Regions from separate parts of the Maricaulis maris genome, predicted to be linked through region 1. Evidence: predicted binding sites of a transcription regulator. Region 1 holds the regulator's gene; each other region holds the start of a gene.
The links. Region 1 encodes LexA, which represses DNA repair genes until DNA is damaged. Its sites were predicted from a motif close to ATGTTCCNCTTGTGTTCC; they were not measured.
Positions count from the first base shown of each region.

Region 2: AAA969_RS10210 (VOC family protein) is a predicted target of LexA. The motif match lies at 7,652-7,669, and genes of this name have one in related genera.
Region 3: ruvC (crossover junction endodeoxyribonuclease RuvC) is a predicted target of LexA. The motif match lies at 8,054-8,071, and genes of this name have one in related genera.

Region 1 covers NZ_AP027270.1:1,510,768-1,521,470, reverse strand. The annotation lists gene AAA969_RS07125 (ComEC/Rec2 family competence protein) at 1-2,059, shown strand, start outside; gene lexA (transcriptional repressor LexA) at 2,589-3,287, opposite strand; gene trpC (indole-3-glycerol phosphate synthase TrpC) at 3,384-4,190, opposite strand; gene trpD (anthranilate phosphoribosyltransferase) at 4,194-5,213, opposite strand; gene AAA969_RS07105 (anthranilate synthase component II) at 5,522-6,112, opposite strand; gene AAA969_RS07100 (divergent polysaccharide deacetylase family protein) at 6,211-7,308, shown strand; gene trpE (anthranilate synthase component I) at 7,273-8,769, opposite strand; gene AAA969_RS07090 (peptidylprolyl isomerase) at 8,766-10,703, opposite strand.
Region 2 covers NZ_AP027270.1:2,141,770-2,152,472, forward strand. The annotation lists gene ilvC (ketol-acid reductoisomerase) at 1-796, opposite strand, end outside; gene miaA (tRNA (adenosine(37)-N6)-dimethylallyltransferase MiaA) at 835-1,752, opposite strand; gene AAA969_RS10180 (Do family serine endopeptidase) at 1,749-3,122, opposite strand; gene hflC (protease modulator HflC) at 3,359-4,237, opposite strand; gene hflK (FtsH protease activity modulator HflK) at 4,237-5,379, opposite strand; gene AAA969_RS10195 (dihydrofolate reductase) at 5,513-6,034, opposite strand; gene AAA969_RS10200 (phosphoribosyl-ATP pyrophosphohydrolase) at 6,038-6,394, opposite strand; gene AAA969_RS10205 (thymidylate synthase) at 6,413-7,270, opposite strand; gene AAA969_RS10210 (VOC family protein) at 7,674-8,048, shown strand; gene AAA969_RS10215 (thymidine kinase) at 8,473-9,060, opposite strand; gene AAA969_RS10220 (DUF3667 domain-containing protein) at 9,167-10,225, shown strand; gene AAA969_RS10225 (methyl-accepting chemotaxis protein) at 10,230-10,703, opposite strand, start outside.
Region 3 covers NZ_AP027270.1:2,521,872-2,532,574, forward strand. The annotation lists gene ybgF (tol-pal system protein YbgF) at 1-251, opposite strand, end outside; gene pal (peptidoglycan-associated lipoprotein Pal) at 362-886, opposite strand; gene tolB (Tol-Pal system beta propeller repeat protein TolB) at 1,020-2,381, opposite strand; gene AAA969_RS12000 (hypothetical protein) at 2,409-3,227, opposite strand; gene AAA969_RS12005 (ExbD/TolR family protein) at 3,241-3,675, opposite strand; gene tolQ (protein TolQ) at 3,680-4,348, opposite strand; gene AAA969_RS12015 (hypothetical protein) at 4,522-5,190, opposite strand; gene AAA969_RS12020 (YbgC/FadM family acyl-CoA thioesterase) at 5,285-5,749, opposite strand; gene ruvB (Holliday junction branch migration DNA helicase RuvB) at 5,746-6,816, opposite strand; gene ruvA (Holliday junction branch migration protein RuvA) at 6,871-7,512, opposite strand; gene ruvC (crossover junction endodeoxyribonuclease RuvC) at 7,509-8,009, opposite strand; gene AAA969_RS12040 (hypothetical protein) at 8,326-8,667, shown strand; gene AAA969_RS12045 (hypothetical protein) at 8,769-9,329, shown strand; gene AAA969_RS12050 (hypothetical protein) at 9,388-9,951, shown strand; gene AAA969_RS12055 (cupin domain-containing protein) at 10,105-10,703, shown strand, end outside.

The DNA of each region.
Region 1 (10,703 bases):
CCTGGGCGCAATTATCGGGACCGGCCTCTATTTCTCACTCCCCTTCGAGCCGTCCGGCGGGCTGATTTTCGCGCTTTTTGCGCTTGGGACAGCCGCCGCCGCAACCAATCGTTTTTCCCCTCCTGGCCGAAAACGACTGGAGCGTACCGCGGGCATGATCGCCATCATCCTGTTGGTCGCGTCCGTTTTCATGCTCCGGGCCGGGGCCCACACCCATGCCCATCATGGCCGGTCGCCGGCCATTGAGAGCGGACGGGCAGTCGCGGTCGAGGGCTGGCTGGAAGCGATCGATCGAAGCGGGTCCGGGCGGCAGCGCCTCTTGATCCGGCTGAGGAATGATCCGGACACCCTGGCCCCGTCCGCCATCGCCCCGTCTGGCCGTCAGCGTGTCCGTGTGCTGGGTGATCCGGGCGCGATCGGTCCCGGTGACGCGGTCATGGTCCGCGCGGTGCTGGCGCCGCCGCGGTCAGCGGCTGTCCCGGGCGGCTATGACTTCGCCTTTCATGCCGGTTTCGAGGACATTATCGCGACCGGGTTTGCGGTCGCACCGGCGGAACCGGGGCCCGCCTTGGCCCAGGACCGCGTGGAGCGCCGCATCGCGCGCCTGCGGGCCGGCCTGTCGGCGCACATCCGCGACCGCATGGCGCCTCGACCGGGCGGTCTTGCGGCTGCCCTGCTGACCGGCGACCGCGCCCATGTCGATCCGGGCGATGTCGAGATCCTGCGCCGCTCGGGTCTGGGTCATGTCCTGGCGATTTCGGGCATGCACATGGCGCTGCTGGCCGGCGGTGTGTTCTTTGCTGTCCGGCTGGCGCTGTCAGCGGCGACCGTATGGGCCCGACGTCAGGATCCAGCCGTGCCGGCGGCCTGGATCGCGCTGGTCTTTGCACTCGGCTATCTGGTGATCTCCGGTGGCGCGATCCCGACCCAACGCGCCTTCATCATGACCGTGACCGTGCTGGGAGCGGTCATCCTGAGACGGCGGGCGCTGTCGCTGCACACGCTGGCTCTGGGCGTTGTCGCCGTTCTCGCCTTGCAGCCCCAGGCGGTCATCATGCCGGGCTTCCAGATGTCCTTCTCGGCTGCCGCCGCGCTGATCGCCGCGGCCCGGGTCTGGCAGGACCGGCGCGACACATCGGGCGCGCGCGGCCTGGTCGGACAAGTCCGACTGTTCCTCGGCGGGCTGGGGACGACCAGCCTGGTCGCCGGAACCGCGACGGCGGGCTTTGCCGCCTTTCACTTCCACCGCATTGCCAGCTTCGGACTGGCGGGCAATCTGCTGGTCATGCCGATTTTCTCGCTGATCGTGATGCCCGCCGGTGTGCTGGGCTTTGTGCTCATTCCGCTCGGTCTGGACGGACTGCCCTTCGCAATCATGGAGGCGGGGCTGAGCGGGATGCTGCAGCTGGCGGCCATGGTGGCCGACTGGCCGGGCGCGCAACGCCTGGTCGCCGCCGCCTCAGGACCGGTGCTGGCGCTCTTCTCGACCGGCTTTGTCCTGCTCTTGCTGCTGCGCGGACCGTCGCGGATGACGGGGGCGCTTGTCATGGGGCTGGCGCTGGTCATCTGGAGCCTGGCGCCGCAACCCAATCTTTTCATCTCCGAGACCGGATTGATCCTGGCTCGCGAGACATCCGCCATTCAGGACTCCGAGACCGGCGGGGCCATGGAAGCGGGTTCGGGCTGGGTTGTCAGCGATCGCCGCCGCTCGCGCTTTGCGGCACGGGTCTTTCTGGAGGCGCGCGGTGAGGGCGGACCTGCGCCGACACGCTGGTCTGCGAATTGCGACGCCATGGGCTGCAGCACGCCGCTGGTCGGGCTGAGGTTGACCCGGCTGACCAGGCTCGATGACTGGCAAACGGACTGCCAGCGGTCCGACCTGATCGTCAGCGATGTCGACATCCCCGGCTGGATCGAGGCGCGCTGCGAGGCCGTGGTCTTCGATCCGGATCGTCTCGATCGGACCGGAAGCCAGCTGATCCGGATATCGAAGGGACACATCCGCTCGATCCGCAGTGCACGCCCCGAAGGGCAGGAGCGACCCTGGCGCCCGCTCTGACAGGCGTGAGGGCAATTCAGGTGCCGCCAGCCGCCGCGCCGATGTGCGACCTGGGCCAGGCTCCGTCCTCGGCAGCCAGACCTGCGGTGCACAGGCCATGGCGTCCAAGGTCCGGCTCAATCGAGGACAACACGCATCAGACGACCTGCAAACCATCATACCGACCGCAGAGCATCACACGACCTGCAGGCCATCAGACGAACGACAGGGCCATGAGACGACCCGCAGGACATGGGACGAATGCCCGGGACGATCACACGAGCTGCAGACCCTCGCGCTGGATCACAGGATCCAGCGCCGCATCGAAAGGCCGACGCACGGTATCAAAAACCTGGATCAAAACCTGGATCAAAACCTGGCACGACATCGCGACGCCGGGGCGCGGTGACAGCGACACCCTTGCAGCGAATTGAATGGCTCGGCGGACCCGCGTGCCAGACAGAACTGCCACACGCCACGTCACGCTCGGTCAGCTCGATTGGCTCACACCCGGCCGGCGCCAGAGGCAAATCAATCGCCCGTCGATCGGCTAGTGATACTTGCGGATCAGTCCGACCAGACGGCCCTGAACCTTGACGCGATCCGGTCCGAAGATGCGGGTTTCGTAGTCCGGATTGGCGGCTTCGAGGGCAATCGAGCCGCCCTTCTTGCGCAGCCGCTTCAGCGTGGCTTCCTCGTCATCGACGAGGGCGACGACAATGGTGCCGTTTTCGGCCGACTGGCAGCGCTGGATGAGGACCGTGTCGCCATCCATGATGCCGGCTTCGATCATCGAATCACCCTTGACCTCAAGCGCGAAATGCTCGCCCGCACCGACCATGCCGGCCGGGAAGGCGAAGCGGTCGGTCTCGTGCTGGATGGCGGCGATGGGGACGCCGGCAGCGATCCGGCCGAGCATCGGCACATCAATGGTGCCATCGCTGTCGGTCGGTTCCGGCTTGGCGAAATTGCCGCGCACGACATTCGGGCCGAGATTGCCCTTGGGGACGGATGGCGCTTCGGCGACCGCCGCTGACTCCGGCAGTTTGAGAACTTCCAGCGCGCGGGCCCGGTGGGCGAGGCGGCGGATGAAGCCGCGCTCCTCCAGGGCGGTGATGAGACGGTGAACGCCCGACTTGGAGGCCAGCTGCAGGGCGGCCTTCATCTCGTCAAACGAGGGCGAAACCCCGGTTTCCTTGATGCGACCATGGATGAAGAGCAAAAGCTCGTTCTGTTTGCGCGTCAGCAAGGTGACCCCCTTGTTCGCATTCCCGGATTCAGGCTGACACCCGCGGGAACAAATCAGGAATAGGAGGTCATGTTCTATAAGTGTTCCGAAGAGGCGTCAAGCGCTTCCGGCGCGACCGAGGAGCGCCCGCGTGGCCGCTGTCACGTCGCTCTGCCGCATCAGGCTTTCGCCGACCAGCAGGGCCCGTGCGCCCGCCGCCTTGAGACGCACGGCGTCGGCATGGCTGGCAATCCCGCTCTCGGCGACCAGCAGCCGGTCGGAAGCCACCATCGGGGCCAGGGTATCGAATGTGTCCAGCGAGGTCTGGAAGGTCCGCAGATTGCGGTTGTTGACGCCGAGAAGCGGGGCGTCGAGGGCCAGCGCGCGCTCCATTTCCGGTGCGTCATGGACCTCGACCAGAACATCGAGTGACCATTTGGCGGCTTCGTCGATCAGGGCGCGGGCGGTGTCGTCATCGATCGCCGCCATGATCACCAGGATGGCGTCGGCGCCCAGCATCCGGGCCTCCGCGACCTGGTAGCGGTCATACATGAAGTCCTTGCGCAGGGCGGGCAGGGAGACCGCGGCCCGTGCCGCCGTCAGGAAGGCGTCAGCGCCCTGGAAGCTCGGCCCGTCGGTGAGCACGGACAGGCAGGTCGCGCCGCCGGCCTCATAGGCGCGGGCCAGGGCAGGCGGGTCGAAATCGGCGCGGATGAGGCCCTTTGACGGGCTCGCCTTCTTGATCTCGGCGATCAGGCCGAGGCCCTCGGGTGCACTGGCGAGGGCGGCCTGGAAGCCGCGAACCGGCGCCGCATCGCGCGCCGCCGCTGCGATCTCGTCATAGGGGCGGGCGGTCTTGCAGGCGTCGATATGATCGCGCTTGTAGGCGCCGATGCGGGCCAGCGTATCCGGTGTTGCGGCCATGGCTCAGGCCTCCCCGTTGGAAATGGCGACCATGCGGTCGAGTGCGGCACTGGCGCGGCCATCATCAATGGCGGCAGCCGCCAGGACAGCCCCCGCCGCAATGGTCTCGGCCAGACCGGCGAGCATCAGGGCGCCGCCGGCATTGAGCACCGCGATGTCACGGAAGGCGCCGGTCTCGCCATCGAGCAGGGCCCGGATCGCCGCCGCATTTTCCTGCGGCGTACCGCCCTGCAGGGCCTCATCGGAAACGACAGGCAGGCCGGCCTCTTCGGGATGGAAACTGTATTCGCGGATCTCGCCATCGCGCAGCTCGGCGATGTCGGACCCGGTTGTGGTGGTCAGCTCGTCCATGCCGTCCTGACCGCATATCACCAGCGCGCGCTCGCAGCCGAGATCGCGCAGCGCAGTCGCCATCGGGACCAGCCAGCGCCTGTCATAGACGCCGAGCAATTGCCGTTTCACCCCAGCCGGATTGGACAGCGGCCCGAGCAGGTTGAACACGGTGCGGACCTTGAGCGCCTGGCGCGCCGAACCGACATGGCGAACGGCTGCGTGATGGGCGGGGGCGTAGAGAAAGCCGACCCGGGCCTCGTTCAGCGAGCGCTCGACCAGGGCCGGTGCACAGTCGAGCTTGACCCCGAGCTGGCCCAGCACGTCCGACGAGCCGGATTCGGACGATGCCGCCCGATTGCCGTGCTTGGCGACAATGGCGCCGGCGCCGGCGGCAATGATGGCGGCGGTGGTTGAGATATTCCACGCGCCCTTGCCGTCGCCGCCGGTGCCGCACGTATCGATCGCACCCTCGGGCGCGTTGATCCGGGTCATGCGGCTGCGCAGGGCCCGGGCGCCGGATGCGATATCGCTCGGGCGCTCGCCAAGCGCCGCGAGACCGATCAGGAATCCGCCGATGGCGGCGTCCGCGACATCGCCGGACATCAGCTCGTCAAAAGCGCCGGCGATGGCCGTATCAGCCGGAAATTCGCCGCGCGCAAAGGCGGTCAGGCAGAGGGAAATGTTTTGCATTGTCAGTCGTTTCGCTGAGTAAGATCAAGCACGACACCAGGTCATGCGCCGGTCAGGGGCAGGATGTTTTGCGCCATCGATGGACCGACCCGCCGAAGGTTGGCGGCCAAGGGTATCGAACGCGCGCCGGATCCGGCACAGCCCTCGCGCCGGCACCTTGGGCCGGGCAAAGCGGGTCTGTGGCGGAGCAAGACGGCATACCTGTCACCGGGTTGAACAAAGCGAACCCGCACGATTTAGCGCGTGCCTGCCGCCGGTTCAACGCTCGCTCGCGGTGTTTGCGGTCAGGCGCCGCTGCCTGGGCCGGATCAGGCTGCGGCGGCGCGGGGCAGGCCGGTCAGATCGAGGAAATTGCGGAGCAGGTCGTGGCCGTGTTCCGAGGCAATCGACTCGGGGTGAAACTGCACCCCGTGAACCGGGCGCTGGCGATGGCACAGGCCCATGATCTCGCCATCGGCGGTGTGCGCTGTCACCCGCAGCACATCCGGCACGCTTTCGGGACGGACCGCGAGCGAGTGATAGCGGGTCGCCGTGAAGGGGCTGGGCAGGCCGGCGAAGAGACCGGTCCCGTCATGCTCTACCGGGCTGGTCTTGCCATGCATGATGGCCTTGGCCGAGATCACCTCTCCCCCGAACACCTGGCCGATCGACTGGTGACCGAGGCAAACCCCGAGGATCGGCATGTCATCCGGTGCGGTGGCGATCAGGTCGAGGCAGATACCGGCCCGGTCCGGATCGCACGGGCCCGGCGACAGCACGATGCCACTCGGCTTCAGGGCGAGGGCGTCGGCGGCGCTCATCGCATCATTGCGGATCACCCGGGTCGTGGCCCCCAATTCCTGGAAGTAGTGGACCAGGTTGAAGGTGAAACTGTCGTAGTTGTCGATGATCAGCAGCATGGCGCTCTCCCTTGCTCAAACCTAGTCAGTGGGGGCGGTTTCGCCAATCCCGCCAGCGCATTAACGCCTGATTAACCGCCTTCGCGCGCACTGGTGCCATGACCCGACGCAGCGCAGCTCCCCTGAAGGCGCGACATTCCGCGATCCCGGCCTTTGCCGGTGCGTTGGCGGCTGCGGCCTATCTCCTTGGTGCGATTGTGTTTTCAGTGGCAAGCAAGGGCGGTTTTCCAGCGCCGGCGATGGCATCGGCAGACAGTTCCGGGCAGCATCAGGGCGTTCGAGTCACCCGCGCCCGCAATCTTGATTCGCTGGATCCGGTCCCGGTGAGCGCCGTCGCCGATGCCCTTGCAGCGCCGATTGATGTCGCCGCATCAAATATGAGCCCGGTTGTCATCGCTCCGGCGGACCGTCCGGCCCCGGCGCCCCGGCGGCCCCGGATCGCAATCGTGATCGATGATGTCGGGCTCGACATCGCTGCCGCCGAGCGTGTCCTTGCCCTGCCTGTTGCGCTGACCGTGGCCATTCTGCCCTATGCCGACGCCTCGGCCGAGCTGGCCGCCCTGGCGCGGATGAGCGGGCACGACGTGATGCTTCACATGCCGATGGAACCGGTCGGTCTGGCTGATCCGGGACCGAATGCCCTGCGGATCGGTCTCAGCGATGCCGACCTCCAGGCCCGGATGCGCTGGGCCATGGCCCGTGTGCCGGGGGCGATCGGTCTGAACAATCACATGGGCAGCCGGTTCACGACCGATCCACGCGCCCTGCGGGTGGCGCTGTCGGCGATCAGTCATGACAATCCGCTTTTCCTTGATAGTCTGACCACGGCGGAGAGCCGCGGTCGGGCCGTGGCGGCGGGCCTGGGCCTGCGCGCGCTGGAGCGGGACATCTTTCTCGATCATGATCTCGACGCGGGCTCGATCGAGGCGCGGCTGGCCGAAGCGGTAGATCTCGCCGGGCAGGACGGGTACGCGGTCGTGATCGGTCACCCACATGCGCTGACGCTGGAAACGCTCGAGACCTGGCTGGCCAGCCCGGCGGCACAGGGTATCGATTTCGTCACCACCACCACGCTGTCGGACGCCGTCCTCGCCAGCGAGCCGGGGCTTCAGGCATCAGCGATCCAGGCTTCAGGGGGCCAAGCTTCAGGGATTCAGGCCTCAGTGATCGAGGCTGTCAATCGCGGCGCGGAATAGCGCTTCCGCCTTGTTGACCGTCTCGACGCGTTCCGACTCGGGATCACTGTCGAGCACGACACCGGCACCAGCCTGGACATACATGCGGCCATCCTTGAACACCGCCGTGCGCAGCGCGATCGCGGTATCCATGCCGCCATCGGCACTGAAATAGCCGACAGCTCCGGCGTAGACGCCGCGACGATGGGGTTCCAGCTCGTCAATGATCTGCATGGCCCGGACTTTCGGTGCGCCCGAGACAGTGCCGGCCGGGAAGCCGGCAAACAGGGCCGAGACGACATCCTCGCCCTCGGCGAGGTCGCCTTCCACATTCGACACGATATGCATGACGTGGCTGTAGCGTTCCACGATCTCGCGCGCCGTGATCCGGACCGAGCCGGGCTTGGCGATGCGGCCGACATCATTGCGGCCGAGATCAAGCAGCATCAGATGCTCCGAGCGCTCCTTGGGATCGGCCAGGAGATTGGCTTCCAGGGCATCGTCCTCGGCCGGTGTCCGGCCGCGCGGTCGGGTCCCGGCGATCGGGCGGATGGTGACGACATCGCCGCGCAGCCGGACCAGGATTTCCGGGCTCGAACCGACCACTTCAAACCCGTCAAAGCGGAAGAAGAAGAGGAAGGGTGAGGGATTGAGGCGACGCAGCGAACGATAAAGCCAGAACGGGTCGGCCGGATAATCCGCCGAAAAACGCTGGCTCGGCACGACCTGGAAGGCATCGCCGGCGCGGATATAGTCGCGCGCCTTGTCGACCGCCGCGCGGTAGTCGTCCTCACTGCGATTGGACTGGCGCGCGCCGAGCGCACCGGTTGGCGGTGCGATCTCCGGTGTCGCGCCGGACAGTTTTTGCAGCGTGGTCTGGAGGCGCTCGACCGCGGCGTCATACGCTTCGCGGGCCGAATATTCGCCCGGCCGGACCGGGCAATAGACCTGGATCTCCTGCTTCAGCGCGTCAAAAACGACCATGGTCTGGGGGCGCAGGAGAATTGATTCGGGCAGGCCGAGCGGATCGGGTGCGGCGCCTTCGGGCAGGCGCTCGAGATAGCGCACCATGTCATAGCCGACATAGCCGAACAGGCCGGACGCCAGTGGCGGTGCATCGGCGGGCAGGGCGCAGTGAGCCGCCTCGATGACGTCGCGCAGGGCGGTCATCGGTTCGGCGTCAATCGCGGTAAAGGTCCGATTGGCCACGTCGATCCCGCGCGCTTCGCTGACGGCCCCGTCGCGGCATTGCCAGATCAGGTCCGGGTCGAGCCCGATCGCCGAATAGCGGCCGCGCCAAGCACCGCCCTCGACCGATTCGAGCAGGAAGGCGTTGGGCTGGTTGGCGGCCAGACGGAGATAGGCCGCAACCGGGGTCAGCAGGTCATCGACCCGCCGCGCCTGGAGGACGCAGCTTTCCCCCCGCTCCAGCCGCTCCGCAACGGTCCGGAAATCGGGCGAGATCGGCGCGTGCGGGGTCATCGCGGTGTGCTGGAATCGGTCTCGCCGATGGCCAGCGAGTACAGGCGCTGATCAATCGACTCGTCGGTGATGCCATAGTCGCGCAGCAGGAATTCCCGGGTCGCGAAGATCACGTCATTGCCCAGTTCACCAGCGATATCGGTCGCGATCCCGTCCAGGTCTGCGGCCGGCGCCGAGGCGATCTCAGCCGGGATGATCTCATTGACCGTGAGGACCAGGTAGCGACCCTCGCCGACCTGCAGCATGTCGTAGCTGCCCGGTTCGATGCTGAAGGCTGCCGAGACCGCGTTGCGCGTGAAGGCACCAGCGGTCTGGCCGCGTTTCAGGGTCGAGGTCTCGGTGCGGCCACCGGTGGTGAGGCTGACAATCTCCATGTCGTCGCCGGCTTCCAGCTGGGCCAGCGCGTCCTCGGCGCGGGCCTGCAGCTGGGTGTCGACCTGGATCGAGCGCCAGCGTGCTTCGGCCTGCTCGCGGACTTCCTCGAGCTCGAACGGGCGGCTCGGGATGATGGAGTCGACGCGCAGCGTGTAGAAATCGGTCTCGTTATAGGTTTCCAGATTGGTCGCGAAACCCTCGATCTGGTCGAAGGCGGCGGGCAGGATTTCCGGGGCCAGTCCCTGATAGCGTTCACCGTCAAACTGCAGGTCCTCATCAATGGAATTGAGGGCCAGCGGCGCGTATATTTCGAGCGGCGTACCGGTCTGCTCGGCAGCGGCTTCAAGCGAGGCGCCGTCAGCACGCGCGGACTCGAAGGCGGCGATGGCCTCATACATGTTGTCCGTGGCCTGGGCAGTGGCCGCATCGGCCTGCAGGCGCTCACGTTCCTCCTCGAAGCTCGGCACGGTGGCGTCCTCAGCGAGGGTCACCAGCACCGCGCTCCAGCTGAAGCGGCCTTCGACGGCCTGCGCCTCGCCTTCGCTCATGGCGAAGACAGTTTCGCCAAGCTGGCTGTCGGGAACCTCAAACAGCTGGACGCTGTCCTGGACCAGCGGGGCATCGAGACCCAGGGCACTGGCGACAGCGGCCGGCGTCTCGCCATTGGCGAGGCGGGCAGCGGCCTCCTCGGCGGTCGCCTGGTCGCTGGTCGTCAGCTGGGCAAAACTGCGCAGGGCCGGAGTGCCAAGGCGGTTGGTCTCGACCTCGTAATCATAGGTCTCGCGCAGGGTTGCCTCGTCGATGGCGACATCGCGGATGAAATCCTCGATGCGGAAGCGGACCAGGGTGATGGCGCGGAATTCCGGTCGGGTGAAGAGCGGCTGCCCGTTGGCGCCGGGGGTCTCCTCGATGAAGGTCTGGAGCTCCTCATCGGTCGGATCGGCGATCTCGTCAGCGGTCGAGGCGTCGATGACGAGGCCGGTTACCCGGCGCTGTTCCTCGGCGACCAGGTAGCGAGTCGCGGCGATCTGGTCAGGAATGCCGGAAAAGCTGGCGAGCGTGCCCAGTAGCTGGGACCGCAGGATGTCACTCTCGATATCGCGGGCGAACTGGTCCTCGGTCATGCCGGAGCGGCGCAGTGCAGCCACCATGGTGTCGCGGTCGAAGCGGTCGGTGACCGGATTGCGGAAGGCGGGAATGTCAGCGACATCGCGGACGATCGTGGCATTGGACGCCTCCAGTCCGAGGTCCTGGGCCCGGGCAGCGAAGGCGGCGAGGGTGATCTGCTGCTGCAGGACCTGGCTGGCGAGCCCTTCCTGGCGCGCCAGGGCCCGCGTGATACTGGGATCCTGCTCCTGCAGGCGGGCCACTTCACGGTCGAACGCCGTCGCCAGCTCGCGCTGGCTGACCCGTTCCGGGCCGACCACAACCACGGCATCACCGCTTCCGGTAAAGATGCCCCCGGCTCCGGGAAGGCTGATGGCAAAGGCCAGAACCAGCAGGACAATGATGACCAGCGCCAGCGGCGACTGCGCGAAAGACCGGAAATTTGACAGCAT
Region 2 (10,703 bases), 630 kb from region 1:
CGGCGATGCCCCGGGACTGGATCAGGTCAGCGAGATATTTGATCTCGTGGACACAGTCGATATAGGCCATGCGCTCGCTGACACCGGCCGCCACAAGGCGCTCATAGCTCGCCTTGGCCAGCGCCACCAAGCCGCCAACCAGAACAACCTGTTCGCCGAACAGATCCGAAACCGTCTCCTCGCGGAAGGTGGTCGGGAAAATGCCAACCTGGCCCGAGCCGATCGCCGCGAGGTAAGCCAGCGCCAGCTCCCGGGCCTGACCGGATGCATCCTGGTGCACCGCCCAAAAGCCGATCAGCCCGCTACCCTTCTCGAACTCCTGACGCACCGCGCCGCCGGGCCCCTTGGCCGCCGCCAGGATGATATCGGCATCGGCGGGCGGGGCGATCAGACCGTAGTGGATGGAGAAGCCGTGACAGACGATCAGCGCCTGGCCCGGCTTGCGATGCGGCTCGATGGCCTCGGTCCAGATCTGGCGATGTGCCTCGTCGGCGGCCAGAAGGGAGATCGCATCGGCCCACGCCGCGGCTTCCGGCAGGGAGACCACCTCAAACCCGTCGGCCTCGGCCTTCACCCGCGACGGCGAGCCGTCCCGCAGGGCAATGCGGATCCCGGACACACCGCTATCGCGCAGGCACAGCGCGTGGGACCGGCCATGATTGCCGTAGCCGACAATCGCCAGTCGGCGGCTCTGAATGGGCTTCAGGTCGATATCCCGCGTGTAAAGCGGTTCCGTCGTCTCCACCGTCATCTGGCGACTCACTCCCGGCTTGATCGGGCCGATAGGACGGATCATTGACGTCCCTGTCCAGCCGCAGGCCCCTTCCCTGTCGGTCAGGTATCGAGCAAATCCGCCAGCGCAGAGCGGGCCTGCACCGGGTCGAGCGAGCGAATGCGCGGCCAGCTGCCGGTCTGGTTGCGGAACCAGGTGCTCTGACGCTTGGCGTAGCGGCGACTGTCGCGCTTGGCGAGCTCGACGGCCTCGGCCCGCGACAGCTCGCCACGCAGATAAGCCATCAATTGCGGGACGCCGAGCGCCTTGCTGGCCGGCAGGGTCGGATCCAGTCCGCGCGCCGCAAAGGCCGCGACCTCGTCCAGCGCGCCGGCCTCCAGCATGCGATCGAACCGATGTTCGATCCGCGCATAGAGCGCCTCCCGGTCCGGCTCGATCACCAGGCCGCGCCACTCGGAGGCGGCCAGCGGCGCGACGGTGTCGGCCTGGAAGTCACTCAGCGCGCGACCGGTTTCAAACGCGACCTCGACAATCCGCATCAGGCGCTGCCGGTCGGCCGCCTTGACCCGCTGCGCGGCGACCGGATCGCGGCGCAGCGCCTCGGCCCTCAGCCCGGACAGGCCGGCAGCCTCCAGCAGCGCGGCCGTCCGCGACCGGGCCGCGGCACCGATCTCGGGCACTTCGGCCAACCCCCTGATAAGGGCATTGAAATAGAGACCGGTGCCGCCCACCAGGATGGGAACCCTGCCCCGGTCCCGGCAGCCGGCGATCAACGCCAGAACGTCACTGGTCCACTGCCCGACGGAATAACGTGTGGCCGGGTCGATCGTCCCGAACAGGTGATGCGGCACGCGCGCGCGCTCATCAGCATCGGGCTGCGCCGTGATCAGTGCCAGACCGTCATAGATCTGCATCGAGTCGGCATTGATGATTTCACCGCCGAGGATCTCGGCAGCAGCCAGCGAGAGCGCCGTCTTGCCCGCTGCCGTGGGGCCAGCAATCAGCAGGCAGGGCGTCACGGCCGGATCGATTGCAGCACGTACTGGCCGCCGCGATTGATCTGGAAGCGGACCGGGCCGCCACCCTGGGCCTCGACGATCTCGCGGATCGCGGCGAGGCTGTCCACACGGGTGAACTCGACTTCCTCGATGACATCGCCCGGACGGACCTTGCCGGCCGCATCGCTGGCCGCGTCGACCTCGGTCACCAGCACACCCTCGGCGTCGGGATGGACCCGGAAACGCCGGCGCGAGGCGGTATCGAGGACACCGAAGGTCATGCCCATGATCTCGTTGCCGCTGCCGGTGGCCGGTGCGACGACTTCGGCATTGGCCGTGCTTGCCGCGCCATCGCCCTCGGACAGTTCGCCGACCGTGATGGCAATCGTCATCGGCCGGTCTCGGCGGATGATGGACAGTTCGATCTCGCGGCCGATCTCGGTCTCGGCCACCATGCGCGGGAAGGACCGGCTGTCGCGCACGCGCTGCCCGTCAAACTCGAGTACCAGGTCACCGGTCCGCAGGCCGCTATCCGCCGCCGGACCATCGGGCTCGATGCGCGAGACGATCGCACCATAGGGCGAAGCCAGCTCATAGCTCTCGGCCAGTTCCGGCGTCACGCGCTGGACCGACACGCCGAGCCAGCCGCGGCGGGTCTCGCCGAACTCGACCAGCTGGTTGACGACGACATTGGCGAGATTGGACGGAATGGAAAGCGAGATGCCGACGCTGGCCCCGGTCGGCGACAGGATGAGCGTGTTCACGCCCACGACTTCGCCATCCATGTTGAAGAGGGGGCCGCCGGAATTACCGGTATTGATGGCGACATCGGTCTGGATGTAGTCGTCATAGCGACCGCCCGCCTCACGACCGCGGGCCGAGACCACGCCGGCTGTCAGCGTGCCGCCAAGCCCGAACGGGTTGCCGATCGCGATCACCCAGTCACCGACCCTTGCGGCATCGCTGTCGGCAAAGGCGACGAAGGGCATTGGCTCGCTGACATCCATCTGCAGCACGGCAAGGTCGGTGACGCTGTCGATCCCCACCACCTCGGCGCGGAAAACGCGGCCGTCCGGCAGCGAGACCTCGACCTCGTCGGCCCCGTCAATGACGTGATTATTGGTCACCACCAGGCCGCCGGCATCGATAATGAAGCCCGAGCCCAGCGAATTGGCGATGCGCGGCGCAGAGCCGAAAATATCGTTGAAGCGTTCCAGCGGTGAGCCCTCGGGAAATTCCGGCAGGCCGTCCTCACTGTCCAGCCGCTGGGCGGCGGAGATGTTCACCACGGCGGGCGACAGGCGCTCGGCCAGGTCGGCAAAACCGTCCGGATGCGCGTGAGCCAGGGGGGGGGCGACCAGGAAGAGAATGAGAACCAGGAGACGCTGCATCGAAATCCGCCGTGTTTGTGAGCCAGCCGTGTCGGGTCTGCGGCTGTGTGCAAGTTCGGGACCGCTATGGTGAATACCGCTTCGTCAGGGTCGGCTGCAACCGCGCTGACACTTTTGTCATACGCATGACAGGGCGGTCAGGATTGCGCCTTGCAGCACCGGACCGGCGGCAAAAACAAAGGGGCCCGGCACGCTTGCGCAGCACCGGGCCCCGTATGTTGGCGTCGAGACGCCCGTTACTCGCCGGCCTGCGTCCGGAAGTAGCGGAAGAATTCGGAGTCCGGCGGGATGACGATCGGGGTGCCATCCACAATGGTCTCTTCATAAGCGAGCATCGAGCGGTAGAAGGTGAAGAACTCCGCATCCCGGCTGTAGGCCAGGGCGTAGATCTCGTTCCGGCGGGCGTCACCGGCACCGCGGGTCCGCTCCGATTCGGCGCGGGCTTCAGCGCGGATGATCGTCGCCTGACGCGAGGCGTCAGCCCGGATCTCGGTGGCTTCCTGGTCACCCTCAGCGCGGATGCGGGCGGCTTCCTGCTGACGCTCGGCGCGCATCCGGTCGAACACCCGGTTGGCGATCTGCTGCGGCAGGTCGGCCCGCAGGATGCGGACATCGATCACTTCGATGCCGAGATCCTGAGTCGCCACCTGGGCTTCCACACGACCGCGGACCCGCACCATCAGCTCGGCACGCTGGCCGGAGATGACTTCGTTGGCGGGGATCGAGGCGATCACGCCACGCAGGCTGTCATCCATGATGGAGCGCAGGCGGGCGCGGGCGCCGGCCTCATTGGTCACCGTCTGGTAGAAGCGCAGCGGATCGGTGATCCGGTAGCGCAGGAAGGCGTCCACGACGAGACGGACCTGGTCCGCAGCCTGGATTTCCTCCGGCTGCATGTCGAATTCCAGGTTCCGCTTCTCGAACATGACCACGTCCATGATGAACGGGATCTTGAAGTGGAGGCCCGGATTGTCCTGGCCCGGCTGGTTGATGGCACCGACCGGCTCACCCAGGCGAACAAGCAGGGCCTGTTCGCGTTCATCAACGGTATAGACGCTCTGCAAGCCGATGAAGACGGCGAGGACGAGCGCAATGATTCCAACGATACGGATCATCAGTTATTCCCTCCCGTCTGGGCGCGCGGCTGCGGGCGCGGTGTGCTGAGTTCATTGAGCGGCAGGTAGGGCACGGCCCCGCTGGCGCCATCAAGGATGGTCAGGTTCGACCGTCCCAGCACGCGTTCCATGGTTTCCAGATACATCCGGCGACGGGTCACTTCCGGCGCCAGCGCGTATTGCTCGTAGATGGCGATGAAGCGATCTGCCTGACCTTGCGCTTCGGCGATCACCGAGTCGCGATAGGCTTGGGCAGCCTGGGTCAGCTGGGCGGCTTCACCGCGAGCCTGCGGGATGATCGAGTTGGCAAAGGCCGTGGCCTGCAGGCGGGCCTGCTCGGCGTCCTGCTCGGCTGCATCCACGTCGCGGAAGGCATCGATCACGCTGGCCGGAGCCTGCGCGGTCTGAAGGTTGACCTGCAGGATCTGGATACCGGCCTCGTAATCGTTGAGCACGCTCTGCAGAAGATCACGCGTGCGCACCGAAACCTCGCCACGGCCGACGGTGAAGATGAATTCGCGATCCGAGGTGCCGATGACTTCGCGCATGGCACTCTGGGCCACGGCTGCCACGGTCTCTTCCGGATTGCGGACGTTGAACAGGAAGTTGCGAACCCCGTCACCCGACGGATCGACACGCCACTGCACCGCAAAGTCGATGTCGACGATGTTCTGGTCGCGGGTCAGCATCTGGCCATCCGAGCCCTGACCAATGGTCACGGTCCGGGTCGCCGTCACATCCTCGATGATCACGGTCTCGATCGGGCTCGGCAGCTTGACGTGGAAACCCGAACCGGTGGTCCGGGTGTATTCGCCAAAGCGCAGCACGACGCCGGCCTGGCTCGGATTGACCTGGTAGATACCGGTCGCAAACCAGACGCCGATCAGGATCAGGACGACCAGGCCGAAACCGAAAGCACCGGCACCGCCGCTGCCCGTATCGCCGCCCTTGCCCGATCCGCCGCCGCCGAACATGCCGCGAATCTTGCGCTGCATGTCGCGGACAACCTCGTCGAGATCAGGCCCGTCAGGCCCGCCTCCACCCTGCGGGCGCTGGCCCCAGGGGTTCTGTCCATTGTTGTTGTTTCCGCCGGAGCCCCATGGGCCTCCGCCGCCTCCACCCTGATTGTCGTTCCACGGCATGGGTTGGATCGATCCTCTTCATTTCTGTTGCGCCTTAAATGAACGCATGCGCGTTGCGGTTCAAGGGTAATCGGGAGGGACGACGCATCATCCAGTCCCCCTTTCGCCATTCCCGGCAACGATTCGCAGGACGTCAGCGCCGATCAAGCGTGCGCAGGACGAAGGCGTGATCATCGCCCGGCCCGGCGGGAAAGGGCTCGCGCGCCACTTCGTGCCAGGCCGTTTCGATGATTTCGGGCAGGACGGTATCGCCGGCCGGTGACGCCTCGACCTCGGTCAGATAGAGCCGGTCCGCCAGCCCCATCATCGCGGCATAGATCTGTGCTCCGCCAATCACACAGACCTCGTCCACCCCATCGCTGCGCGCCTGCTCGAAAGCCGCCTTCAGGGCGTCACCGGGCTCCCCGACCACGACCCCGCCCTCGGCCTGGTAGCCGGCCTGGCGCGTGACCACGATATTGAGCCGGCCCGGCAGAGGCCGCCGCGGCAAGCTCTCCCAGGTCTTGCGGCCCATGATGATCGGCTTGCCGCTGGTGATCGCCTTGAAGCGCTTGAGGTCGGAGGACAGCCGCCAGGGCAGGTCCCCGTCCGACCCGATCACGCCATTGGCGCCGCGGGCGACGACAAAGGCGATTCTTGGAAAGATCGTGACCATGGCTCAGCCCTCCCCGGTCGCGCCGGTCTCGATCGGCTCCATCACGGCACTGTCCCGATCCAGCCAGTGCAGCCATTTGTCCTGCATGGCCTGGTCCATATCGATGCCCTCGGCGCGTGCCATGATGAGCAGCATGCCGAGCGCATCGGCCATTTCCAGCGCCAGCTGCTTGCGCGCCTCATCGTCGGCAGGGCGGCGGGTGCGGCCGGTCGTGGTGAGATAGGCCTGGGTCAGCTCGCCGATCTCCTCCTGGAGTTTCAGCAGCGGCCAGTCACCCGAGCGGTCGATATCGTAATGCGCCGCATAGATGTCGGAGACCCGGACGATCTTGTCGGCCAGCGCGTCGAGCGGTCCGGACATGGCGCGCTCCTTTCCGCCCTAGACGGCGACCGGGGCGGTAATGCGCGGATGCGGGTCATAGCCCTCCAGCGCAATGTCCTCATACTCGAAGCCGAACAGGTCGGTCGCCTGCGGATTGAGCCGAAGCTGCGGCAGGGCGCGTGGCTCGCGAGAGAGCTGTTCGCGGACCTGGTCCATATGGTTGGAATAGATGTGGGCGTCGCCAAAGGTGTGAATGTATTCGCCCGGCTCGAGCCCGCAGACCTGCGCCACCATCGCCGTCAAAAGCGCATAGGAGGCGATGTTGAACGGCACGCCCAGAAACATGTCGGCCGAGCGCTGGTAGAGCTGGCAGCTCAACTTCCCGTTGGCGACATTGAACTGGTAGAGCGTGTGGCAGGGCGGCAGCGCCATATTGGGCACATCGGCCGGGTTCCAGCCTGACACGATCAGCCGCCGCGAGGCGGGATTGGTGCGGATCTGTTCGAGGATATTGGAAAGCTGGTCGATCTCGGTCCCGTCCGGCCCCTCCCAGCGGCGCCACTGCTTGCCATAGACCGGGCCGAGATCACCATTCTCGTCCGCCCACTCATCCCAGATCTTGACCCCGCGCTCCTGCAGCCAGCGGACATTGGTCTCGCCGCGCAGGAACCATAAAAGCTCGATCGCGATCGACTTGAAATGCACCTTCTTGGTGGTCAGGAGCGGGAAGCCCTTGGAGAGGTCACAGCGCAGCTGGCGCCCGAACACCGAGATCGTCCCGACCCCGGTCCGGTCAGCCTGCTCGGCGCCGTTTTCCAGGATGTCACGCAAGAGCTCGAGATAAGCGCGTTCGACATCCGACCCGCCCGCTCCGGCCCGCGCCTGCGCAAAGGTTTCGCTGTCGATGACGGCCATGTCGCTCTCCCGGTGATTCTCAGCCAAGCAGCATGCCAGCGAAGCCGCCCGGGTTGAACCAGCGAGCCCAGATCAGCCGGGGATAGTCGTGGCAAGTGATTGGCCAGCCTGCGGGAAAATAGGACCGAGCGAAGCTTTCTGCCCCCGCTTGCGGGGGGAGCGGCCCGACGCGAAGCGGCGGGTCGAAGGGGGCCGAGCAAAGCTTTCTGCCCCCGCTTGCGGGGGAAGTGGCCCTCCGTAGCCTTCGCGAAGGAGGGGCGAAGGGGGCCGAACGAAGCGAGGGAGAGCGGACACACCGCCTGCGGCTACGCCCCCCGTCCTGTCAGGAGAGACCGGATCCGGACTCGCCTGGGCCCGGTTTTCGTGTAGGGTAAACGCCTCGGAACATAGAGGGAACATCGCAATGCTTGGATATGTGACACTGGGTACCAATGATATCGAGAAGGCCGCCGCCTTCTACGACCGGCTGTGCGCCGAATTCGGCGTCGGACGGATGATGGGCGACGAGAATTTCATCGCCTGGGGCAAACCCGGCGGCGGCGCCGGGATCGGCCTGACCAAACCCTTTGACGGCCAACCGGCCAGCGTCGGCAATGGCGTCATGGCCGCCTTCCAGGCCGACAGCAAGGAACAGGTCGACAAGGTCTACAAGCTCGCTGTCGAGGAACTCGGCGCCACCTGTGAAGGCCCCGCCGGCCCGCGCGGGGACACATTCTACGCCGGCTATTTCCGCGATCCCGATGGGAACAAGCTGAACGTGTTCACGATGGGCGGTTAAGCCCGGGACGCGCGCGGATAAGGCCCTCCCCCCGCCCGGCGGGGGGAGGCCTGCCCTGTGAGCGCCGGACCAGGATGGGCCGGCCACCCTTTGACTTGGGGGCCCGACCCGACCGGCCTCTGACAGCTGAAACACGGCCTGTGGATCCAGCGCAGGTGCGCGGTGCTATCCATAGGTCGCTCGTCAGCCAGCAGGCATGGGAAGGATGGACGCATCCGCGCGGAACTCCTGCCCTCACTCCCACCTCGTCCGTCATCCCCCGGCTTGTCCGGGGGACCTCACCCAGCCGCTCGACGTCCGTGACGAGGTCCCCCGGATGTCCGCTTCGCGGTCACCGGGGGATGACGGTGGATGTTGTATGCCAGAGTCACGCGCAGATCAGCTGTCACCCAGGCGCCGACGCGCACCGGTCTCCCCCCTCCCCTCACCCGCCCGCCAGCGCTTCGAAGAAGTGCTTGCGGCAGAGCGAGACATAGTCGGATTTTTCCACGGCGACCTGCTCGCCTTCGGCGATGGCGCGTCCGTCGGGCTGGCGGCGGAGATTCATGGTCGCCTTGCGGCCGCAATGGCAGACGGTGCGGACCTCGCGCAGATGGTCAGCCAGGGCCAGGAGTTCGGCCGAGCCCGGGAAAAGCGCGCCGCGGAAATCCGTGCGCAGGCCATAGCACAGGACCGGCAGGCCGAGATCATCGACGACGCGGGCGAGGTCACGGACCTGGCCGGCGGTGAGGAATTGCGCCTCGTCGAGAAAGACCGCCCCGAGCGGTCCGGCCTGCTGGCGCGCCTCGATGGCGGCAAACAGGTCTGTCCCGTCGGCATAGATGTGCGCCGGCGCGCGCAGCCCGATGCGCGACTCGATCTGGCCCATCGCTTCGCCGGGCGTGGTCGCATGCAGGACCGAGGTCCACAGCATCACCTCCATGCCGCGCTCGCCGTAATTATGCGCCGCCTGCAGCAGGATGGCCGACTTGCCCGCATTCATTGCGGAATAGGTGAAGTAGAGTTTGGACATGGCCGATCCCTAGCGCGATTCCGCGCCCGTCACAGACAGGCTTGCAGGCCCCGCCCGATTGCCGCGGCGGCCGGGACAGGGTCAAATGGCACCAAGGGAGACGGGCATGGGATCGCAGGACGACCTATCGGGCAGCGCGCCGCGCTGTGCCAATTGCGGCGCAGCGCTGGAGGGACCGTTTTGTGGCCAGTGCGGCCAGTCGATCGAGGAGATCCGGCGCCCGGCCTGGGCGCTGATCACCGACTTCACCGGCGACGTGTTTGTCTGGGATGGCCGCTTCCTGTCGACCCTGCGCGCGCTGCTGCGCGGCCCCGGCCGGCTCGCCCGGTCCTATGCCGACGGCCAGCGGGCGCGCTGGACGCCGCCGATCCGGCTCTACCTGCTGGTCAGCCTCGCCTTCTTCGCCGCCATGAGCGTGGCCGGGGTGCGGCCGATCGCCGTCTATCTGTCACCCGATGGTGAAACCATCCGCAGCCAGAGCGCCGGGGACATCGCGGCCCGACGGGCAAACATTGCAGCCTATGCCGAGCTTTACGCGCCCGGCAGAGCCCCCATGAGCTGCGGCGTCCTGCCCGGGCCCGACGAGATCACCGCAGACGGGCGCCTCGTCTTCGCGCGGGACACCGATATCGCAATCACGCCCATGCTATGGGGCCAGGCGCCGGAGGCGCGGGTCATTGATGGTGCGACACAGGCCTGCATGGAGGAGGACATACGGGCGGTCGGCCTGCACGACGCCTTTGCCCAGCTTCTCATCACCGCCATCCGCGACCCGGCCGGCTTCGAGGCCCGCGCCTCTGCGGCCGCGGCCCAGGCGCTGGTCCTGATGGTTGTGGCCCTGGCCCTGCTCAACCTTCTGCTCCACCCGCGGCGGACCCTGATCGAGCATGTGATCCTGTCGCTGTATTTCCATGCGCTGCTCTTGCCGGGTTATGCCGGCATGCTGCTGATCGGTTATCTGGCGGCCGGGATATCGGCGGCGATCAGCCTTCCCCTGGCCGTGGCGGCCATCATCGCCGTGGCCGGGCTGATCTGGATATCCGACCGGCAATTCTACGGATCGAGCTGGTATGGCGCCTTGCTGCGCCTGCCGATCCAGCTGGCCGGATATTCCGCCGCGATCACCGCCGCGATCTTCGCCCTGATGTTTCTCCCACTGCTCTGATGGCTCAGGCCGCCTTGTCGCTGAGCGACTGGGCCGCGACGGCGATCTCGTCGGCCGAGACCTGAAGCTCCTCATTGCCACGGGCGATGTCGGTGACCGCTTCGGAGACCCTCGACACATCCGCTGACGCCTCGCCCATATTGCGGCTGATATCCTGGGTCACGGCGACCTGCTCCTCGACCGCCGCCGAGATGCCGGCCGCGATTTCCTCGATCTGGCCGATGACGCCGCCGATCCGGCCGATCGCCTCGACCGCCCCGACCGTATTGTCCTGCACGGCCGTGATCTGCCTGGTGATGTTTTCGATCGCGTTGGCGGTCTGGCCGGCAAGGTTCTTGACCTCCGAGGCCACGACGGCAAACCCCTTGCCCGCTTCACCCGCGCGCGCGGCTTCGATGGTGGCATTGAGGGCAAGCAGGTTGGTCTGTTCGGCGATCGAATTGATCAGCTCGACCACCTGGCCGATCGACTGGGCCGC
Region 3 (10,703 bases), 1.0 Mb from region 1:
AGCTGGCGGTTTTCAAAGCTCAGCCGCTCGGCTTCGCCGGTCAGGGCCTGGACCTGGTATTCCAGCTCATCCATGCGGCGCATCAGGGCCTCGGCGACCGGGTCGCCGGCCATGAACTGGTCTTCCAGATTGCCGATACGCACTTCGGTGGCATCGATGCGTTCGGAAAGTTCGCGGCGCGACTGGGCCTCGGCAGGCGCGATGGCGACCAGCGAGGTAACGAGGACGGAGAGACAAATATATCTGATCATGACACCCACCTAGCGGACGAGGACGGCGAAAATACGGCCTTGCGACCGGAGAATGGAAAACGCCCGCGACGGGTTTGTCACGGGCGTTTCCTGTCACAAATGCGAACGGCCTAGTTGGTGTAGCCGCCCACGAGCGTGGTAGTCGCATTGCGGTTGACCGCCCAGCAGGTTTCCGACGACTGCATGCAGGTCGGACGTTCCTTGCCGTAGGAGGTCGTCGAGATCCGCGACGGATCAACGCCCTGGCTGATCAGGTAGGTGCGTGCCGCATTGGCACGACGGGCACCAAGCGCGAGGTTGTATTCACGCGTGCCGCGCTCATCGCAATTTCCGGCGACGAGAATGCGGGTTCCCGGGTAGGAGGCGAGCCAGGCCGCCTGGCGACGCAGGGTGGCGCGGGCCTCGTCCGACAGGTCATGACGGTCCAGTCCGTAGAACACACGGTCGCCCGCAGTCGCCACAAAATGATCCGCGGAACCGGCCATCGGCCCGGTTTCGACCGGCGGCGGGGTCTCGTCAGGCCGCTCGACCGGACGGGTATCCTGTACCGGCGGCGTATCGTCCACCGGCGGGGTCGAAGCACAAGCGGTCGCAAACGCCCCAAGCGCCGCAATAGCAAAAAGTTTGATTTTCATAATGTTACACCCTCATCCAGCCCAAGCGCACACGGCCTGCGGCTTACTCCCGATCACGCAAGACGTGACGTTGTACCGACGACGGCCCCCCCAATGGTGCCGCTCACAAGACAAAACGTTACGCAGAAATTTTCTATTCAATCAAGGGCGACCATGCCGGATCGGAAGCCATTCCGCCGGTTGCCAGCCGCCTGAGATTGAAGCCGGCAAGGTCGACACTCCAGATTTCATATCGCGTCCCGTTCGTCCGGGACTCGCCGCGCGTGAAAAGCAGGACCCGGCCATTGGGCGACCAGGCCGGCGTATCGACGAAATACCCCTCATAGAGGATGCGCTCGATGCCGGAGCCATCTGCCCGCACGACGCCGAGCGCAAACTGGTTGCCGATCTGTTTGGTGAAGGCAATGAGGTCGCCGCGCGGAGACCAGACCGGTGTCGTATAGCGACCGGAGCCGAACGTGACCCGCTGCACATCGCTACCGTCCCGGTTCATCACATAGAGCTGCGAACCGCCGCCACGGGCCGAAGAGAACACGATCCGCTCGCCATCCGGGGCGAAAGACGGTTCGACATCATCGGCCGGGTGCTGCGTCAAGCGTTGGAGGTTTCGCGTCCGCAGGTCGAACAGGTGAATATCGTGGCCGGAGCGCGTCTCGATCGACACTGCGAGCTCGGATCCGTCAGGTGAGAAACGCGCCGACAGGCTTTGCCCCTCCGGATCGACCTGGCTGGCCGCGCCAGCACCACCGGACGCAAACAGGGCTTCCTGGCGGCCGGTTTCTAGATTGTAGAGATAGGTCGTCGCCTGGCCATCGAGGAAGGAGACGTAGGTGATTTCCTGGGCGCTCGGGGAGTAGTTCGGCAATAGCGCCATATAGGAGCGATCGGTCAGAAAGGACGGGTTGGCGCCGTCCTGGTCCATCAGGGCCAGCTGACGGATCGGCTCACCGTCGATGCCACGACCTTCCGAGACATAGACGATACGTGTGTTGAAATAACCGGTCTCACCGGTGAGGCGCTCATAGACCGCATCGGCCAGACGGTGCGCGACCCGGCGCCAGTTCTCCGGCGCGGTGCGATATTGCAGGCCTAGCAGTTGCTCTTCCAGTCGTGTGTCCCAGAGCCGGAAACCGACCACCAGCCGTCCATCTTCCTGGATCGTGACACTGCCGACCAGCAGGGCCGATGCGTTGATCACGCGCCAGTCGGAAAACCGCGGACGCAGATCGATATTGGCGATGTCCTCGATGAAGGCGTCCTGGTCCACCGGTGCAAACAGGCCGGAGCTTGCAAGGTCATTGGCGACCACGCGAGTGATGTCCGCGCCCCGGCGAAGGGCCTCGTCGGAGGCGCCGACGAAATCGGGGACCGCGATTGGCATCGGATCGAGATTGCCCTGGGTCACATCGACCCGCAGCGGTTCCTGGGCATCAGACGCGCCGGTCCATCCAACAAGGGCGAGGACGGCAGCAAGGAGCACGAGAAGTCGGGTCATGGAACAGGGTCTCCGGGACGGGTGTGACTAGCGACCGTATAAGGACGGCGAAAAATTGACCTCAATTTGACGCCATTGAGAATAGGCTTCCGGTGGCAGCGGGTAAGGCTGACACTCGACTGCCGCGCGCAGCGCCCGTTCGCCGGCGACACGCAGATACGGATTGGGCGAATTGAGCACGCGTGATTGATCGACCAAACGCGGCGGCCCCGTGAGCTCGCCATTGCGGTCGAGATCGAGCACCAGTTCAACCGCCAGCTCGTCCGGCTCGGGCGCATCCAGCGACGCGCGCCAGCAGCGCGCCAGGTGCGACCGTATCAGATCCTGCAGGGTCGCGGTCATCGCCTCGCCATCGCCAACCGGGTCACGACGCGGACCCTGCTCGGAGGCCTGACCGTCGCGGGTTTCCGACACGCTGCGGGACAAATCACCCAGCAGATCATTCAGGGACGGTTCGGCGGGTTGAGCCGGTTCACGTGGACGCTCGGGACGTTGGGGTGGGACGTCCGGCGTTGTCTCGGGTTCCGGCTCGGCAGGCACGACTTCCGGCTCTTCCGGTGTCTCGGCGGGCGTCTCGACCACCTCCGGCTCGGGCTGCACCGGCTCGGGCACCGGGGCGGACTGGGTCTCGGGCTCTTCGATGAGCTCGTCAATCGTCTCGTCCGGCTCGTCTTCGACCACCGGCTCCGGTGCGGCGGCGCGGATGCTGTTTCGCTCACCCAGCGTCACCAGTTCAATCGGAACGATCGGCGACGTTTCCAGCACGGAGGCGACACGGGGCAAATAGATCAGCCCCGCGGCGATCATGCCGCCGTGAATGATGAGGGAGAGGACAAGACCACGCACAGTAGAACCGCCGCTACCGTTCGATCGGATCGGTTACGAGACCAAGATTGGAGAAGCCGGCTGCGTTGATATTGGCCATCACCCGCGCGACATCCCCATAAGCCGCGCCGTCATCAGCCCGGATATAGATCCGCGCGTCAAAGCCCGTGCCGGCGATGGCGCGCAGGCGCGGCACAAGGTCTGACAGCGGGACTTCCGTCTCCTGCAGGTAGATCACGCCATCGGCATTCACTGTCACGGTGAGCGGCTCCTCGCCGGCCGGCAGGTTGCGGGCTTCGGTTTCCGGCAAGTTGACCGGAACACCAACCGTCAGCAACGGCGCGGTGATCATGAACACGATCAGCAGGACCAGCATCACGTCGACGAAGGGCGTGACATTGATCTCGGCCTTCGGCTTCCAGCGGGCGCGGCCGCGACCGGATCCGCCACTATCGAGGGAAGCACCCATCGCCCTAGAGCCCGTCGCGGTCGGCAAGCGCCGACAGCTCGTCAACGAAACCGTCGAGGCGCGCACCATATTTGGCGAGATTGGCGGACAAGGCATTGAAGAAGATCACTGCCGGAATGGCGGCAAGGAGGCCGAGCGCGGTAGCAAACAGGGCCTCGGCAATGCCGGGCGCGACCACTGCCAGATTGGTGTCCTGGGACGCCGCGATGGAGCGGAAGGCATTCATGATGCCCCAGACGGTCCCGAACAGGCCGACGAAGGGGGCGGCCGACGCGATCGTGGCGAGAATGCCCAGGCCGCCCTCGGTGTTGGTCATCTGACGACCGGCTTCGGCACCGGCCGCCTTGGAGACGCGTCCGCCGGCATTGTCACCATTCCATTCCCGCAGGCCGGCAGCGAAGACACGGGAGAACGGCTCCCGCGCCGACTTGGCGAATTGGTCCGCAAGCGCATCGAGTGAGCGGCCGGACCAGAATTCACGTTCGAAATGCTTGGCCTTGCCATGCAGGCTGCGCATGTGCAGCGATTTGTCGATGGCGATGGCCCAGGACCAGATCGACATGAAGGCGAGAATGCCCATCACGCCCTTGACCACCCAGTCCGCGCGCATGAACAGGGCATAGAAGGAGAATCCTTCCACGACTTGTGCGACCTCGACGACAGAAGACTCCATAACGCTCACCCTTGCGCTTCGGCGCGGCCTTTCGGCCGCCCCGATCGTGTGTTTCACAATCCGTCAAACGCCATGCAGGCTTCATGCCTGACGCGACGCGTTCCATCGCTGACAGATCCTTGACTACCGAATACGGCAAATTTCAGGAGGTGATAACCGCAAAAACTGCGCTCTCATCTCTCGTCATTGTGCGCGACCAGATGAGGCGCGACTTCCTCGACGACATCCCAGTGTTCGACGATCCGTCCATCTGCCAGACGAAAGAGGTCGCAGGCGCGATAGGTCACGCCATCCATCTCGAAGCATGAGAAGACGGCCACGTGCTGGCCTTCACCGACGATCTCATCGACCCCGTGATAGGTGAGGCCCGGTCGCGGGCGCCGCCGCGCGAGCAGGACGTCGTAACCCTGGGGACGACAACAGCTGCCCGGCGTGTGGCTGACGAAACGTCCCCGGTCGATGAACGCATCCGTGTGTTCACTGCCCCCGTCGCGCACCACCATCTGGATGAAGGCATTGACCTGGGCCTTGTTCAGCCCCCCCTCCTCGGCCAGCATCCGGTCGGGCTCGCCGGATGTGGACACGGCGCAATAGGGGCCATCCGGTTCAAAACGGGCAGACACCTGACGCTTGACGGCCATGAGACCCGCCTTGTCGCGGCGAACCATACTCATGGTCACCCAGACTTCACCACCCGCTTCAGGCTCGTGAACGACATGCATGAACATGTCGCCGCCATCCTGCAGCACGCGCGCGACATTAAAGCCGAAATTGGGAGGCGGAACCGCCGCACCGGCGGGACGCAAGCTCCGATCTTTCGGCGACTTTGAACGATGGGACAATGACACCCTCCCCTGCAAAACAGGGGTAAAGGCCACAAACATTACAAGCAAGTCACCTTATCGACCGGGCCGCGACTATTGCTGCGAATGCGGGTCATTCCTGATTGGGGCTGACCACACGACCACCCCACTTCGCCTGCATCCATGACGGCGGGCGTTTGGCCCGTCCATTTCCGTCGATACACACAGCCTGAACCGAGGCCGTTGCAACAAGATCAGAGCCCCGAAACAGCCGCTGTTCCATCATCAGCCGGGCGCCCGCCTGGGGTCTGAACTCGGTCTCGATCACCAGAACGTCGTCAACATGCGCGGCGCGGACGAACTCCACGCCCATCCGCCGGACGGCAAAGGCAAGCGGCGGCTCCATGCGCGACAACTCGGAATGATGAATGCCGCAGGCCCGCAGGCTTTCCGTACGGCCGCGCTCGAAGAAGTGCAGATAGCGCGCATGGTAGACGACCCCGGAAAAATCAGTGTCCTCATAGTAGACACGCACCGGCAGACGATGGATGTGATCAGCGCCGAACGCGCCGGCGGCTGGCTGCAAGGCATCGGTCATTTTCCGAACAGACCTCCCGGGGCCGGAGCGCTGGCAGCCTGCGCACCGGTCTGAGGCGGCGTCAGCCCGAGATGCTGCCAGGCCCGCGCCGCCGCCAGACGGCCACGGGGCGTTCTCTGAATGAAGCCCTGCTGGATCAGGAAGGGCTCAACCACATCCTCGAGCGCATCGCGCGCCTCGGCGAGCGCGGCCGCGAGGGTTTCAACGCCGACCGGCCCGCCGCCAAAGCTTTCTGTCAGGGCTTTGAGATAGCGACGATCAAGGCTGTCGAGACCAATCTCATCAACCTCAAGGCGCTTCAAAGCCCGGTCGGCCACCGCGTCATTGATCTCCACTGCGTCCTCGGCCTCGGCAAAGTCGCGCACGCGGCGCAGCAGACGACCCGCCACCCGGGGCGTTCCACGCGCTCGCCGCGCAATCTCTCGGGCGCCGTCCGGGGTCGCCTCGATCCCGAACTTCGCCGCCGCGCGCGTGACAATGAAACCGAGCTCGGCCTCGTCATAGAATTCGAGCCGGACCGGCACCCCGAAGCGGTCACGCAGAGGCGTCGCCAGGAGCCCCGCCCGCGTGGTTGCCCCGACAAGGGTAAAAGGCGGCAATTCGATCCGGACCGTCCGCGCGGACGGCCCTTCCCCGATCACCAGATCAAGGCAGAAGTCCTCCATCGCCGGATAGAGGATCTCCTCGACAGCCGGCGCGAGGCGATGGATTTCATCGATAAAGAGGACGTCGCGGGGTTCGAGATTGGTGAGGATTGCGGCCAGGTCCCCCGCCTTCGCAATCACGGGCCCCGATGTGGCCCGGAAACCGACACCCATTTCACGGGCAACAATCTGCGCCAGTGTCGTCTTGCCAAGACCCGGCGGGCCGGACAGCAGAACGTGATCCAGCGACTCGCCGCGCCGCCGTGCCGCTTCGACAAAGACCTTAAGGTTGGCGATTGCCGCCTTTTGGCCAACAAAGTCCGAGAAGGACAGCGGTCGCAGGGCGCGGTCACGCCCGTCGCCGGGTTGCATGTCCTGGTCAACCAGGCGGCCGCCATCTATCGGATCGAGCGCATCAGTCATGATGGCTTGGGTCTATCGTGATCCGCTCGCCCGCGTCCACGCGGATCGTCGCCATCACGGTGCGAGTTCCTTCAAGGCGAGGCGAATGACATCGCTCAGTGGCGCGTCATTACCGCGCTCACGCAGCACCGAGGCGACCGCCTGGCGTGCCTGTCCCTCATTATAGCCGAGATTGATCAGCGCGGAGACCGCATCCTCGCGGGCGTGACTATCACCGCCGGAGATCGGTGCAGGGGTCGCCGCGCCCTCACTGTCGAGGCCGTGGACCGGCAATCCGATCGAGAAGCTGCGTCCGACCGGCGGCGCCTTGTCTTTCAGCTCGGTTGCGATCCGAGTCGCCAACTTCGGGCCGACACCCTTGGCGCGGGCAAAGGTCGACTTGTCGCCCAGCGCCGCCGCATTGACGATCTCGCTGACCGGCACGGTATCCAGCACCGCAAACGCGGCCTTGGCACCGACACCCTGGATATTCTGGAGATGGACGAACCAGGCCCGATCAATGTCCTCGAGGAAGCCGAATAGCTTGAACGCATCCTCGCGGACATGGGTTTCGATATGCAGCACCACGTCCTGCCCGGGCTCCAGGCGGGACAATGTACGCGCACCTGCACCGACCAGATAGCCGACGCCATTGACATCCAGAACCAGTTCATCGGCCCCGATCGCCTCGACCCGGCCCTTGAGTATACCGATCATGCGGCACTCCCGAGGGTGACGGCCCGGCGATGGTGGGCGTGGCAAATGGCGATTGCAAGCGCGTCGGCGGCGTCAGCGGTTGCTTTGGTGCCGGGCAGAAGGACGCCGACCATGGCGGCGATCTGTGCCTTGTCCGCCGCACCGGTTCCGACCACGGACTTTTTAACGAGGCGTGCCGCATACTCGGCGACCGGCAAGCCGGCTTGAGCCGGCGCCAGCAGCGCCGCGGCACGGGCGTGTCCCAGTTTTAGGGCCGACGAGGCGTTGGCGGCCATGAAGGCCTCCTCGATGGCGGCCTCATCAGGTCGATGCTCGCGAACGAGCGCGCCCACAGCGTCAAAAATATGGATAAGCCGCTGGGAGAGAGGCGCGTTTGTCGGCGGGGTCACAACACCATGCCCGAGCGCACTGATCCGACTGCCCTCGACCCGGATCATGCCCCAGCCCATTCGTCTGAGACCGGGATCAATCCCCAGAATTCGCACGGATAACGCCATTCAACCCTCCCGGTCCGGATCTACATAGCACCAGCTGCGCGGTTGGAACAAGACGAGAACGACATCGGGGACAGCCTATACCAAGCCCACCTGTCAGCCATGAGAATGGATTGCATTGTCACAATATACCATCTGCACATCATTCTCATAGTCATAGCTAATAAGAATTACTCTCAATATCTCCCGCAACCCGCTGATTAAAAAGCGAAAAAAAATAGCCCGAATTGTTTGCCAGTCATCCGACCGCCGCATAAGCTAAACGTAATTCTGGCAGAGCTACATTGTGTAGCGCGCATTCTAAGGGGGAATTTGACACATGGCCAAAAAAGGCAAGCTGAGCCGCCGCTCCTTCCTGACCCGCGTCGCGGGCGGAACGATTGCTGCAGGTGCTGTGGCAACGGTCGCTGGCGCGGCAGTCATTCAGCGGAACTCGGACGCAGACCCGGCCGATAGCGGCGGTCGCGCCCGTACGGGCAACACGGATAGCGATCCGAACGATTACGCGAACCACGGCGTTCGCCGCACCGGTCGCACTGACAGCGACAGCGGCTCCTGCGCCGACCAGGCGGGTTATGGCCGCGGCAACACCGGCTACACCGACAGCGACAGCTCCGGCTGTTCCGACCCCGGTGGTCGTGGTCGCGGACCGAGCCTCTAAGACTTCAGCGACGGCGCCTTCGGGCGCCGTCGTCATATCTCGAGCGTGAGGGACGACAGGTAATTCTTGGGGGATTACCGACACGACTATGAGGTAGTTACATGGCCAAAAAGGGCAAACTCAGCCGGCGCTCCTTTCTGACTCGCGTCGCGGGAACCGCGATTGCGACCGGCGCAGCCGCCACTGTCACGGGCGGCGCTATCGCCCAGAACTATACGGGCCGAACAGATAGCGACACAGGCAGCTATGCAGACCGCAGCGGCTATGGCCGCACGGGCGCAACAGATAGCGATTCAGGCCGCAATTCGGACCGCGCCGGCTATGGCCGGGGCAGCACAGGCGTGACCGACAGCGACACCGGCTCCTATGCAGACCGGGCTGGCAATGGTCGCGGGCGCTCGGGCATCACTGACAGCGACACGGGCACATATTCCGATCCAGCCGGCAATGGCCGCGGACGCCGCACCACGGGTATCACCGACAGCGATACCGGCTCCTATGCCGATGCCGTCGGCAATGGGCGCGGGCGTTCCGGCATTACCGACAGCGATACCGGCGCCTATGCCGACCCGGCCGGCAATGGCCGTGGTCGTCGCTCATGCACAGACAGCGACACCGGTGCCTATGCTGACGCCGTAGGCCGTGGCGATCGCTGCCGCTGACACCAGGCCCGATAGTCGGTCGTCTCGGCCGACATCGCCCCTGCACATGGAGGCCTGAATGGCCCAACGCGGAAAACTCTCCCGTCGTTCTTTTTTGACCCGGGTCGCCGGCGCGGCGGTTGTGACCGGCGCTGCCGGCACAGTCGCCGGGTGCGCGACAACCGGCTACACTGATAGTGATATTGGTCGCTATGCGGACCCGACCGGTGCCGGCCGCGGCGGCAGCGGCGGATATGGCAGTACCGGCGCGACCGACAGTGATACCGGTCGCTATGCCGACCCCGTCGGCAACGGGCGTGGCGGCGGCTATACCGATGCTGATTCCGGTCGCTATGCCGACCCGGTCGGCGGTGGACGCGGCGGCGGCATCACCGATGCTGATACTGGGGCCTACTCTGACCCGGCCGGGCGCGGCCGCGGCAGCTCTGGCATTACGGACAGCGACACCGGATCCTACTCCGACCCTGTCGGGCGCGGCCGCGGTGGTAGCCGCCGAGGCGCAACGGATAGTGACAGTGGCCGCTATGCGGACCCGGTTGGCGGGGGGCGCGGCAGCCGGTCCTGCACCGACAGCGATACCGGCAGCTATGCCGATCCCGTCGGTGGCGGCCGGCGCTGCTGAGCCTCACCCGCCGGCGCGGTTCCAGACTGAACAAACCCCTGCGACCCGTCGTGGGGGTTTTTCATCGACCATGTGCAGTTGAGCACGCTCGGACAGGCGACAAGCCGCCCCTGTCTCGCTAACGTTTCCAGTACACTAGGGGAGAGACACCACATGACTGAACCGCTCTGGCTGACCGATCCATTTCGCGCAATGATCGACCCGATCGACCGCGAGACCTTCTTTCGGGACTACCACGAGAAAAAGCCGCTGATCGTCCATCGCGAGGATCCGTCCCGGTATGCGGGCCTGCTGTCCATCGCCCGGATCGACGACATCGTTTCCAGCATCGACCTGCGTGAGGGATCGCTTGACATGGCTCGCTCGGAGCCGCCGGTTCAGCGCGAGGACTACATGTTCGACACAGGCTATGTCGATCGTGGCGGTGTGGCCAACCAGTATCGCCAGGGCGCGACCATTATCCTTCCCCAACTGCACATGGTGGACGCCACACTTGGCGAGTTCTGTCGCTCCGTGGAGTCGATCCTGAGCTGTCATGTCCAGACCAATATCTACCTCACGCCGCCGGACAATCAGGGTTTCAATACCCACTATGATGACCACGATGTCTTCGTGATGCAGATAGAAGGCGAGAAGCTCTGGCGTTTCTACGCAACCCCGGTCGAGAACCCCTACCGAGGAGAAGGTTTCCGCCCCGAGGCCCACGAAGCCGGAGAGCCGGTCGCTGAATTCGTCCTGAAGGCAGGTGAGTG